Regions from separate parts of the Bacillus sp. D386 genome, predicted to be linked through region 4. Evidence: riboswitches for the same ligand, from Rfam matches in the RefSeq annotation. Region 4 holds a riboswitch; each other region holds the start of a gene.
What was found. A riboswitch is a leader RNA that binds a small molecule or an ion and turns the genes downstream of it on or off. The one in region 4 is predicted to bind cobalamin.

Region 1: linked by a shared signal. The riboswitch ahead of FHY45_RS11000 (ribonucleoside-diphosphate reductase subunit alpha) and the one ahead of FHY45_RS00480 (ABC transporter substrate-binding protein) in region 4 are both predicted to bind cobalamin.
Region 2: linked by a shared signal. The riboswitch ahead of FHY45_RS18945 (FecCD family ABC transporter permease) and the one ahead of FHY45_RS00480 (ABC transporter substrate-binding protein) in region 4 are both predicted to bind cobalamin.
Region 3: linked by a shared signal. The riboswitch ahead of FHY45_RS14895 (ABC transporter substrate-binding protein) and the one ahead of FHY45_RS00480 (ABC transporter substrate-binding protein) in region 4 are both predicted to bind cobalamin.

Annotation. Positions count from the first base shown of each region.
Region 1 covers NZ_VEMV01000003.1:452,298-455,633, forward strand. Annotated here, with positions in the region: gene FHY45_RS10995 (DEAD/DEAH box helicase) at 1-1,087, shown strand, start outside; cobalamin riboswitch at 1,174-1,355, shown strand; gene FHY45_RS11000 (ribonucleoside-diphosphate reductase subunit alpha) at 1,523-3,336, shown strand, end outside.
Region 2 covers NZ_VEMV01000007.1:37,296-40,631, reverse strand. Annotated here, with positions in the region: gene FHY45_RS18950 (ABC transporter ATP-binding protein) at 15-806, opposite strand; gene FHY45_RS18945 (FecCD family ABC transporter permease) at 800-1,852, opposite strand; cobalamin riboswitch at 2,031-2,176, opposite strand; gene FHY45_RS18940 (LLM class flavin-dependent oxidoreductase) at 2,224-3,225, opposite strand; gene FHY45_RS18935 (tetraprenyl-beta-curcumene synthase family protein) at 3,253-3,336, opposite strand, start outside.
Region 3 covers NZ_VEMV01000004.1:599,779-603,114, forward strand. Annotated here, with positions in the region: gene FHY45_RS14880 (antibiotic biosynthesis monooxygenase family protein) at 1-278, shown strand, start outside; gene FHY45_RS14885 (polysaccharide deacetylase family protein) at 410-1,099, opposite strand; gene FHY45_RS14890 (DUF6509 family protein) at 1,250-1,552, shown strand; cobalamin riboswitch at 1,579-1,772, shown strand; gene FHY45_RS14895 (ABC transporter substrate-binding protein) at 1,883-2,848, shown strand; gene FHY45_RS14900 (TetR/AcrR family transcriptional regulator) at 3,001-3,336, shown strand, end outside.
Region 4 covers NZ_VEMV01000001.1:99,944-103,279, forward strand. Annotated here, with positions in the region: gene FHY45_RS00475 (FecCD family ABC transporter permease) at 1-835, opposite strand, end outside; gene FHY45_RS00480 (ABC transporter substrate-binding protein) at 837-1,808, opposite strand; cobalamin riboswitch at 2,000-2,179, opposite strand; gene FHY45_RS00485 (amidase) at 2,324-3,336, opposite strand, start outside.

The sequences.
Region 1 (3,336 bases), on a different contig from region 4:
TGCCGGTGTTGCTGATATTGCACGTGGGGGAAAACTTCATACTCATTTGTTTTTATTAAAGGAACAGAGGAGAATGCATCCGGATATCTCCGCTTTTACGAACCAATATGTTTATAATTCACTGGTTGGCGATCATCCAAGTGTTCATATAAATAAAAAAGATATCGTTTCAAAGACACCTTTTGTAGATCGTGCTTCCGTACTGTTAAATACGAGCTTCACAGGGGAACACTGCTTTACGGGCACTTCCTCTGGTTCTAGAATGAATTTGATGAATCTATTGTTATCCTTTCAGGTTATTCATGAAGCCTACAGCAATGGGAGTAAATCAATCGGTTATGCAACCCCTTATCGTGCGCAGGCACAATTGATGGAAACATTAATTAAAGATCTATATGAGGAAGAGAACGGCCTGCATGATATATTGGCTGCCACTGTCCATCGTTTCCAGGGAAGTGAACGGGAAGTAATGGTATTTGATAGTGTAGATAGTTATCCGCAAAATCGGGCAGGGATGCTTTTAACGGGCAGGGAAAGTGAACGGCTGTTAAATGTTGCAATTACCAGAACAAAAGGGAAACTGATTCATGTCAGCGATGTGGAGTTTATAGAATCAAAAGTTTCGCATACAAAAACTCTTCATCAGCTCGTTCAATATCAAATGAAACGGAATCAAATGGTCAATATGGATCAAATAGGCAAATGGATTGCCAACCATCATCCAAAATTACAATGGATTTATGCAAGAAATTTGGAAGGGTTCTATCAGGATTTAAAAAAAGCCCAATCTTCCATTATCCTTTCCTTGCCAAATTCCAGTGTGTTATCATCGGATTTTGTTCAAAGAGTGAAGACGAGGAACTCAAGAACAAGACTGATGATGTATTCTCCAGATTCCCATTCCTATTTGGATCCGGATATCCATCTTCAGAATGGGCCAAGCTTCACATTTGTCATCCTTGACCAAAAAGTATTGTGGTTGGGGGTTCCTCTTGAAGCCAATAAACGTGTTCATCCGCCATACATTGGAATTCGATTGGAATCCGAAGCATTTATCAATCAATTTCTCCAGCAATTGCCTAAATAAATTGTCGGAATTTTAGTTGCTATTTTCACATATAAGATTTATAATTCTATATGTTGTTATCATTTTATATCTAAAATACTATATATTGATTTTAACGTGTTTAAGGTGTCGTATTACGACTTAATAGGGAATCCGGTTAAAATCCGGAACTGTACCCGCAACTGTAAATGCTGATGAAATAAGTAAACCACTGTAGAGAAATCTATGGGAAGGACTTAGAGTAAAGCGAAGCATGAGTCAGGAGACCTGCCTTTTTCACTGGTTTGCCTTTATCGGGAGCAATGAGGGTGGAACGGATGAAATAGCAATATTGAACAGTTCAATCTTGTTATTATTTCTTTTCCCATTGCTTATTTTTAGGCAATGGGATTTTTTGCGTGGAGGGAACAGACGTTTTTAATCGATTTATCGGCAAACAATAAGGGGGAAATTAGTATGGCAGTATCTTACGAATCAAACTATGCAAGTCTGGAAGTCATAAATTTAAAAAGCATAGAAACATACATAAAGGAATGTGTTAGTTCCTATACATCTATTTATTCAGCAGAGGAATACTTAGAAAAAATCAAGACAGCACTTGAGTATAAGTCTGACTATAGCAAGAAAGAGTTGGTGAATTTACTGGTACTAAGCGCCGTAGAGCGTATCTCTGCTGATGAGCCTGATTGGACATTTGTGGCGGCAACTATTTATTTAGACCAGTTATATGATAAAGCTTCAAAAAGCCGGGGATATGATTTAACACACAAATATGGGAGCTTTCATCAGCTTGTTGAACTATTGACTGATATGGGGATTTATAATCCAGCATTGTTAAATGAATATACGGAAGACGAAATCAATGAACTCGAAGCAGTCATCGATTCATCAAAAGATCAGTTGTTTACGTATATTGGCATTCGGACGCTGGCAGATCGCTATTTAGCCAAATCTCATCATGGAAGCTTATATGAACTTCCTCAGGAACGGTTTATGATTATTGCCATGACATTAATGATGAATGAGCCTAAAGAACAGCGAATCAAATTAATAAGAGAAGCATATTGGGCCTTATCCAATCTATATATGACGGTGGCAACTCCTACGCTTGCTAATGCTGGGAAAAGCTATGGCCAATTATCCAGTTGTTTTATCGATACTGTTGATGATAGTTTGCAAGGTATCTATGATTCAAACACCGATATTGCCAATCTATCTAAAAATGGCGGAGGAATAGGTGTTTATTTAGGGAAAATTAGAGCGCGAGGCAGTGATATTAAAGGATTTAAGGGTGTTTCCTCAGGAGTTATACCATGGATGAAGCAATTAAATAATACCGCCGTCAGTGTGGACCAACTGGGCCAAAGACAGGGTGCCATTGCAGTTTATCTGGATGTTTGGCATAAGGATATATTTGCCTTCCTCGAAGCGCGTTTAAATAATGGGGATGAACGTTTTCGAACGCATGATTTATTTACTGGTGTTTGCATTCCGGATTTATTTATGGAAATGGTCAAGGAGCGGGGTACCTGGTATTTATTTGATCCGCATGAAGTAAGAAAAGTAATGGGATATTCTCTTGAAGATTATTTTGATGAAGAAGCAGGGGATGGCCAATTCAGACAAAAATATACTGAATGTATCAATCATCCGCAGCTTTCCAAAAAAGAAATACCTGCCATTGAAGTGTTTAAGGCGATCATGATTTCTCAGCTTGAAACAGGAACACCTTATATGTTTTATCGGGATACGGTCAACCGCTCTAATGCTAATCGCCATAAAGGAATGATATATTGCAGTAATTTATGTACGGAAATTATGCAAAATCAAAGTGCTACCAAAGTTATTGAACAAAGAACCGAGGATGGGAAAATTATTATTGAAAAAACACCGGGTGACTTTGTTGTATGTAATCTTTCGTCTATCTCCCTTGCCAAAGCTGTAAAGGAAGATGTCCTTGAACGCTTAATTAAGATACAGGTGAGAATGCTTGATAATGTCATTGATTTAAATAATATCCCGGTCATTCAGGCAAATATAACGAATAAAAATTATCGTGCTATAGGACTTGGGACATTTGGCTGGCATCATTTATTAGCGCTTGAGGGCATTGCCTGGGAATCAGAGAAAGCCGTTGAATACTGTGACCGATTATACGAAAAAATCGCTTATTTAACGATTAAATCAAGTGTGGATTTAGCTGGTGAAAAAGGTGCTTACCCATTTTTTGAAGGATCTGATTGGGATAGCGGATTCTTTTTTGACCAAAG
Region 2 (3,336 bases), on a different contig from region 4:
CTTTTTATATATAATCATTTAAAGTTCTCAGGGGTAAAAAAGATCTGCGGTGTTCCCGTAATAGGATGAGGGCGACTTACCAAATCTACCTCGTATACAGATGAAAGCAATGTTTCATCATAAAGTAAATCTATTCCACCCTCCGCCACCTTCCTTCCATCCTTAAGCAAAGCACATCTATCTGCATATAAAGCTGCCATGTTTAAATCATGGAGGATGGCGACAATCGTCAGCCCATTTTGAAGCTGGAGCCTCTTTAATAAATTTAACAATTCGATTGTATGCTTTACATCCAGATGATTTGTAGGTTCATCGAGAAACAGGAGCTTTGGCTGCTGGGCCAAAGCCTTTGCTAAAAGGACACGTTGCTTTTCCCCTCCGCTTAATGACGAAAAGTATGTATACTTAAATTTCAGCGTGTTTGTCTGAGCAAGACACTCATCAACAATTGCGTAATCCTCACTACGGTAATGATTAAAAAATCCCTTCTCCTGATAAGGATACCTGCCTAATAGTACGATTTCTTCCACCGTAAAATCTATACCCACCATATGTTCCTGACTTAACACGGCTGCAATTTTAGCCAATTCTCCGGTTTTATAGGATGAGGTCCTTTTCCCATTAATGATTGAAGTCCCTTCTTTATATTCCATTTTTCCCAATATACTTTTAATCAATGTCGTCTTACCGCTTCCATTTGGACCAAGAAGAGCAAAAAATTCTCCGCTCTCAACCTTAATAGATAAGTCCTGAAGCACTTGCTTATTTTTATGATAGCCTGCACTGAGGCTCTCTACGGTTAACATGTCAAATTCCTTCTTTTTATGCGTTCTTTAATCAGTAAGATTGTAAATACAGGTGCACCGATTAAGGCAGTAATGACACCGATTGGTAATTCCTGCGGGTTGATAATCGTACGTGCAATCAAGTCAGCCAATACGAGATATCCACCTCCAATAATCATGGATAATGGCAGTAAGTGGCGATGATCAGCACCAGCAAGAAGGCGAACAAGATGTGGAATAACCAGTCCAACAAAGCCAATAGCTCCTGATACGGCAACTGCTGCACCCGTTAATAGTCCAGCCCCGATAATAATGATTATTTTCTTTCGTTTCACATCGATACCATTATATTGAGCGGATTGATCTCCAAGAGCCATCCCATTTAGTTCACGATAATGATATAAAATTATGGAAGCTCCTATAATAAAAAAGGGAATCAATATACTGACGTGTCCCCAATTTTTCATAGCCACACTGCCCATCAGCCAGTTTAATACTTCCCTCATTTGATCTCCTGAGGATAGCGCAATGATAAGTGAGACCACAGCGCCAATGAATGAATTCATAATTATACCGGCTAAAATAATGGTCTCATTTGCATAGGTAACACTAGCTGCCTTTGTAATACCAAATACAATAAACAAGGTTATAAAACTAAACACGATTGCAACAAGCGGCAATGTGAACTGACCAAAAAGAGCAAATTCGATATTAAAGAATAGAACAATCACTGCCCCAACCGATGCACCGGAAGAAATTCCAATAGTATATGGATCAGCGAGTGGATTTTGCAAAAGCCCCTGAAAGGCAGCACCGGCAAGTGCCAGTGAGGCACCCACAAATAAAGCGATTAATACCCGGGGTAATCGTATATTCCAAATAATCATTTCTATATTTTTTGGACCGGTATAGAAGGATTCCTGGCCGGTCACGTTCTTCAAGAGAATCCCAAGAATATCTTTAAATGACATGTCCACGCTGCCTATAAACAGGCCGAGCAACGCAGCGAGCAGCAAAAACAGGATACTCCCAAAATAAATACCGGTTGTTCTATTTTTATTATTCATAACTTATACTTCAATTCCTCTTTACTCCTGGCGGCGAACCTCGGATTATTCATGCACTTTAAAACAAGATTATAAGCTACAACACATAAAAAATCCTTAGCTCAGGATGGTATTGAGCTAAGGATTCACTTTTTCACGCCTGTGAATACAATAAGCCTACTTTTCCCTCCGAAAAATAAGTACTAAAACTCTAAAAGCAGGTTTCCTGGCTTTTACTAAATCAGACTTGTGATTTAGTAAGTACAGTAGCGGGGGCTGCAACGGATTTGAACCGTTTTCCCTTTTACCCTCGTGTACCGAGGCACTTTAAAGTGATTTATTAGATTTTATTCTTATTCTAATAGATTGATTGACTAATGGCAAATCCACTATTATTTCAACAGTTCTTTGGCAATTAATCTGAAGGAGTTTTCTTTAGCCTCGTATGAATGGGTGATTGTCACAAGCATAATTTCATCTGTAAAGAAGCGTTCACTCAGCTCTCTAATTTTTTCTCCAATCATTTTAGGAGAACCGATAATCATCTTGCTTCTGTTGTAATCAATCCGAGCTTTCTCAAACTGCGATAATGACATTTCATGAATTTCTTTTGGGTGAGGTGTTCCCTCTCTTATAATTCCCTGTGAAAGAAACAGCATCGATAAATCCAATGAACCAGCCAGATATTCTGCCTCTTCGTCCGATTCCGCACAAACTGTAAATACAGTAACCATACCTGATGGATTCTGTACTAACTCTGTAGGTCGAAATGCTTCATGGTAATGCTTCATATTTTCTTCAGCATATTCACTGTTAATAAACAAAGCAAAATTATAGGGTATACCCTTATGAGCTGCAAGAGCTGCGCTAGATGAACTAGATCCAAGCATCCACAATTCCGGCGGAGATGTAATGGTAGGTGTCGCCGATAACCCATATAGAGGATGCAATTCCGGTATTTGATCATAGAGATACCAGGATAACTCATCTACCTGGTCAGGAAAACGATGCAGTTCCTGTACTCTCCCCTCCTGCAACGCTCGCGTTGCTCTTGGCATCCCTCCAGGAGCCCTGCCGATTCCCAAATCTATTCTTCCTGGAGCTAAACCAGATAATACTCTGAAGTTTTCAGCTACTTTATAAGCACTGTAGTGAGGCAGCATAACACCGCCTGTTCCAACTCTTATTTTATCTGTTTGAGCAGCAATCCATGTTGCCAATATCTCAGGCGAAGATCCTGCCAAGCCTTGACTATCATGATGCTCGCTGACCCAAAATCTTGAGTATCCCCACTCCTCAGCCAATTTTGCCAGTTTGACCGTATTAGCAAGTGCCTGCTCTGAAGGCTCTCCAACAGAGCGCGGTGACTGGTCTAGAATACTTAATTTCACCATTCTGCTCCATCCCCTTAGTATTGAATGCTAGACTCGCCTATTCTTTTTCATTCTCTTAAACGCATGATACAGCTTACTATTCCAATAAAAGAAATACGCTGAACGGCCACC
Region 3 (3,336 bases), on a different contig from region 4:
TGGAACGCTTCAAAAAGAAGCCAGATCAAGGTCCGTCGTTAATTGAGCAGCGTGAAGGCTTTATAAGTCGGGAGTTATTAGTGAAAAAAACAACGCGTGGGGAAGAAGAAGTTGTCATGATTATCCGCTGGGAATCAGAGGAAGCATGGAAAGCATGGGAAAAGAGCCCTGAGCATATCGCTGGCCATAAAGCGAAAATCAAGGAGCACGGAGGTAAGCCCCCAAAGCCAGAATACGTAATCAATATGGAACATGGCAATTACCTTGTAGTCGAATAATAAAAAACAAAACGCCCCTACCTGAAAGGGCGTTTGTTTTATAATGTAAACCTTATTTCAGGTTAGAAAAGAAGCGTTACAGAATAATGGACAGCATTTGCGATTTGAACTGATAGGAGTATTTATCATTTTTAAAATTCAAAAGTTGGTGTGGACTCATCCATTATTTTAAAGGTGTATCCCTTATGTTTCAGACGGCGAATGATTTCCGGAAGCCCATCCACGATTGTTGTATTGCCGTTAAAATCATGCAGGAGGATATAGAGATTTTCTTTTTCACCTACCCCTTGCATAATTAATTTAAGTAATTTTTTTTCTGGAATTGGAGGATTTAATCCATCGTTAGCATCGCAGTTCCAATCATAATATTTATATCCTCTTTTTATTACCTCAGTCTTTAATTGATCCATTAAATCAGTCCCGGCATATTGTTTTGCGACATAGTTATTGGAGCCGCCGGGGAATCGTAGGATTTTCGGGCTTACGCCTACTTCCCTTTCCAAAAATTCTTCCAGTTGAGTAATGTCTTTAAAAAAAGTATCCTTGGATCGATAGATTTTGGAATAATTATGAGAATAGGAATGCAGTCCAAGAGCGTGTCCATTTTTTACGATATCTTTATATAAATACATATGTCCCGGGCTGGCTGTTCCCGTTACAAAAAAGGTTGCCTTAACATCCTGAACTTTGAGGATATCGAGGATTTCCTGTGTGATGTTTGAGGGACCATCATCAAAACTGAGGTAGGCTGTCTTTGCAAATGTTTCAGATGGAATAAGAAGCTGGATAATGAGCAATGTGAGAACAGATAGAGTACGCATAATAAACTCCTATGGATTAAGTGATTTTAATATAGTTTTTGATTCTTGTTAAAAAATATTCCTAAACGGAGTTGAATAATTGGGTAAAATGTTTAATAAAGAGATTGAACATGTATAATAGACATAAGCATTTTAGAAAGGTTGATAAAGATGATCGAGATACAAAGTTATACAGTTGAGAAACTGGAAGACCCGTTTGGTATCCTTTCTGGAGAAAGGTTCGAATATGTACTGGAGATTTCCGTTCCCGAGGAAGATGAACTATATACCGATAAGGGTCTTCTGTTGCGTGTTATATATGTAATGGATGAAAATCAGGACCAAATTTCAAAATATGAGTTTATAGAAAGTGAAACACAAAGTATTTTGGATTTTGAGCTTGAGGAAGATGAATTATCGATGGTTTTACAATTTTGCAGGGAACATACTGATGTTGAATATGAAGAAGAATGAAGATAGCTGATTATATAAAAAATATAAATATTGAATAGTGTAAGAGTGCCTTATTTATTAGGATAATAGGGAAACCGGTGCAAATCCGGTGCAGCCCCCGCTACTGTATACGCGGATGAAATGATTTGTAAACCACCGGCTCTTTGTTTAGAGCATGGGAAGGTAAATCAGAGTAAATTGATGCGTCAGCCAGGAGACCTGCTCTTTCTTTTGTATGTACTATTTTTCGGAGGGAAAAGTAGGCGTCCAATCCTGTTATTTTAATGTGGATTTTCGCCTTAGCTTTTTTCGAGCTAAGGCTTTTTTATTATGTTGGAAAGGGGAATAACTATGCTAAAAAAGCAAAACTATTTATTTTTATTTATGCTAATGCTTACGCTATCTATGTTAATGTTTGGGTGTTCGTCAACTGAAGATGACTCAAACCAGAAGAAAGAGGTTTCTGAATCAACGTCCACAGCCTTTCCTGTTGAGGTAAGGGATGGATCCGGAGAAAGCATCAAGATTGAGGAAAAGCCGGACACGATCGTATCCTTGCTGCCAAGCAATACTGAAACGGCCTATGCACTAGGTCTTGGAGAGAAAATCATTGGTGTATCAGATTATTGTAATTTTCCTACAGAAGCTGCTGACAAACCTAAGGTCGGCGGGTTAGAAATCAATATTGAAAAAGTGTTGGAATTAAATCCGGATCTTTTATTGCTTTCTGCCAGTCATTTTAATAATGCTAAGGATACCATTAAACAATTCCAGACAGCTGGTATTGATGTTATTATCGTACCTGACGCCAATTCGTTTGATGGTGCATATGGAACAATTGAATTGATTGCTAAAGCAACCGGAACATCAGACAAAGCTGATGAAATTATTTCGGATATGAAAAAAGAAGTAGCAGAAATTAAAGAGAAAGCAAGTGCTATAAAAGATAAGAAGAAGGTTTGGATTGAAGTATCTTCCTCACCGGATTTATATACAGCGGCTAACGGAACCTATATAGACGAAATGCTTGATATCATTCAGGCAGAGAATATTGCCGCTGATCAAGAGGGTTGGGTAACAATGAATGAAGAACAAGTCATTGATCGCAATCCTGATGTTATTCTTACTACATATGGCTATTATATTGAAAATCCAGAAGAAAAGGTATATGGAAGAAAAGCTTGGTCCGAGGTACCTGCCGTTCAAAATAAGCAGGTTTATGATGTAGATAATGACACAGTGTCAAGACCGGGACCACGTTTAACAGAAGGCTTGCAATTGATAGCTGAAAAAATCTATCCTGAAATATTTAAATAAACATTTTCATTTAAGAGCCGCCCATTTTACTTTGGGAGGCTCTTTTTTTGTTGAAGAAAATAAATTAAATTTTCTAACAATTTTGTTGAAATTTCCCTTTTGTGTAGGTATGATGATACCAATACGTATTCGTACTCACACATGGGATTGGAATGATAAGAATGTTATATGTAAATGACCTGCCGACCGAAGCAAGAGATAAAATGCTATATGCAGCCCTGCAATTATTCACTACAAGAGGTTACAAGAATACATCAGTTCTGGACATAGTTGAGTATGCACATGTCTCGAAAACAACGTTCTACCAACAATTCGGCAATAAAGAGACTTTGATTGTTGCACTTTGTGAAAGTTTGATTGGAGAAGTTGCAGAAGAGATTAAGCTTGCAGCTTTACGGGAACCACGCATTGGTTATAAAGCATATGCCGGAATTCTTCGCTATTTGGAAATTTGCTTTTCCAATAAGGCTGTTGCCAATTTTATTTTA
Region 4 (3,336 bases):
TACGGATCATATGAGGGACAATCAGACCAACAAAACCGATGGCTCCCGTTAATGAGACACTCATTCCAGTTACTAATGAAGCAGTAATTAACAATAGATTACGGGTGCGCTGAACGGAAATCCCCATATTCTGGGCCTGCTCTTCACCCAGCAGAAAGATATCTAAGTCGTTGGCATGGTACAAAAAGACACAAATCGAAAATAAAACAGGAACAGTTAATATTTGTACATGACTCCAATCACGCCCGTTTAAGTTCCCCATCATCCATTGGACAATCTGCTGCATCACTCCTGCATTCGAAAAAGAGATTAGCAGAGAGGTACAGGCTGATAAAAAAGAACTAATCGCAATACCCGTCAGCAGCAATGTCAGTACTGAGGTCCTTCCTTGATTGGTCGCAATCATATAAATTGCAAACAAAGTCAATGCAGCCAGGATAAAGCCCATTAATGGGACGAAAAGAGAATGGATCGCGGCCAAACCAAAATAGATGGCCAGTACACCTCCGAATGCTCCACCTGATGAAACACCAATTATGCCGGGGTCAGCCATCGGGTTGCGAAACACACTTTGCATCACGACTCCCGATATTGCCAAGGCTGCCCCGACTAATCCAGCCACAACAACCCGCCCCAGGCGAATCTGCACAAGGATTGTTTCATACATTGGGTTATAGTCAAACTCTATAAATGGAAGCAGTGAGAGTAATACTTTCACAGTTTCCGTAAATGGAACGATGACCCCGCCATACATGGTTGCTAAAAGTAACGATACGAGCAAGGAACAAATCAGGATTCCAAAAATAAGAACCTGTTTAGACTGTTTACAAACCATATTATTCTCCATATAAAACTTGATAAATATCTTCTGCTCCCTCAATCACAAAATGGGAAGCCGTTGTTAAATTTGCGCTATCTATCACATGCACTTCATTATTCTTAAAGGCTTTAAGATTTTTAAGTGCCGGATCCTTTTTCCATTCCTCGACGAATGTTGCTTTTGAGCCATCATACTGCCAATCACTTGTAATAATCACATCTGGATTTAACTCAACTAATTTTTCCTTTGAAAGATTCGGATAATCAGGATACTCTTCACCGGTAATGCCCGCTTCTGTAATGGCATTTATCCCGCCTGCTAAGGTGATGATTTCTCCTATTGTAGTATTCTCAGTAACTGAAGAATTTTGCTGTGTCCAGTAAACCACTCGTTTTTTATCTGTTTGTGCTTTTGCTTTCGTTTGTAAATCTGACATCCTCTTTTTGACATCAGCTATGATTTCTTCTGCTTTATCTTCCTCGCCAACAATGGTACCAACCTCCATTAGACCATCCAATACACCTGATATAGAGGAATCATCTTTAAGTTGGTAGGTGGTGATGTCTGCTGCATCAATTTGTTTAAGAACCTCAGGATCTACATAGGAAGGAATCAGCACTAAATCAGGCTGAAGTGACAGCACCAATTCAGATGTGACTGATTCAATTTTTGTATCAATTCCATCTGTTAGATCTGCTACATTCGAAATCCCTGAGTCTGTAGACATTTTCGTAACCGCTGCAATCCGTTCCTCTTCTGCCAATGGCAATAAATATTCATCAATGGCCAACGTTGTTGAAACAATCCTTGAAGGTTTTTCTTTTATTGTTACCTTTTCTCCACGACCATCTGTCAGTGTTTTCGGATACTCGCTAGTTTCCTGGTTTGTTTCATTTTTCTGGTTGTTTACTGTCTCATCATTTCCGCATGCAAACAATGCAAAAACGGATAAGAACACCAAAAGTGATAAGCTTGCAATCTTTTTCATCTCACTATTCTCCCTTTTCCAAAATTTATTATATTTAGCGAATTCACGCTGAAATATTAAACATAAAAAAGCCTGTCTTCCCGGTTAAGGAAAACAGGCTTGATTCATGCACAGACAAAAAAACGCTGTCAAAATCAGCGCAAAGACACAATCATCTCTACGTTCGCCATCCCTTTTCCCACCGAAAAGTAAGCAATACACATTCATAAGCAGGTTTCCTGACTCTGAGCTTCACTTTACTCTCACACCTTCCCTCATTTAAAGGTGGTCACGTGATTTCATCAGCTCTTACAGTAGCGGGGGCTGTTCCAGATTTACACTGGATTCCCTTTTACCTCACAATAGTGAGCACTTATGATTGTTTTAAATTTTCGTATTATTAATATATCATGTTGAAAATGTAAACGGAAGATATTTTCGATATATAGGAATTCTCATAAATATAAACAAGTGAAATGACTGTTTTAATTGACCAACTGAATTACACGCATCTTCTAGTCGATCTATCACTTTTATCACCATCCAATATATGGATTCCCTTTCTGTCCAACCCATATATCGGATTGCTCTAACAACGCTCCTATTTTAAGAAGCCAATCTTCCCTTCCCTTTGGAGCCATCAATTGCACTCCAAGGGGTAAGCCAGAATCTGTCATATGAACAGGCAAGCTAATCGCAGGCTGTCCGATGATGTTCGCCAACTGTGTAAAAGGCGTATACGTTAAACTTGGTTTAAACATTTCATAGACCATTGCTAACTGATCAGAGGGTTTTAGTTCATTTACTTTCAATAACTGCAAGCTCTGTTCATCCGTATGCGTCAATTCGCCCACCTTTGGAGCTGAGAAAGCTGTTGCCGGCGTCAAATACAAATCATAATCCTCATTGAACCTGGCCATTTGTGCAGCTGCCGTATCCCATTCAGCTAAACTGCGTGTAAATTGAACAGCTGATACATTCTGCCCGGCAGTTCTGAGTACCCATGTGACTATCTCTATATCATTAACGGTAATCGGCCGTCCAATGGCTTCCTCAATGGACAGTATATCTGCTGCCATTTCTCCGCTATTCATAATATAGTAATTTTCCATAAGGCGGATTCCATCTACCCCATTATCACATTCTTCAACGGTGAACCCTGCCTGTTCCAGCCATTTGACTGTCTTATGTACCGCTTCTACAGCTTCTTCACTAACGGGTGTTCCCACCGGAGACTTTGTGGAAAAAGCAATTTTAAACCTTTCTTTCAATGGATTCGAAAGCTCCTTCAAATAGCTCCCATTATATAAAGGTACCTGAAAGGCAGTATCCGGCTGAATGATTTGCAAGGCATCCAGCATAGCTGCACTATCACGAACCGTTTTGGTTAAGGCAAAATCTACCGCAGCTCCATGCCATTGGCGGCCCACACCTGGACCAACGGGTGTCCTTCCCCTTGTTGGCTTCAAGCCTACTAATCCAGTGAATGATGCCGGTATACGAATAGAGCCGCCGCCATCACTGGCACCGCTAATTGGGACCATACCTG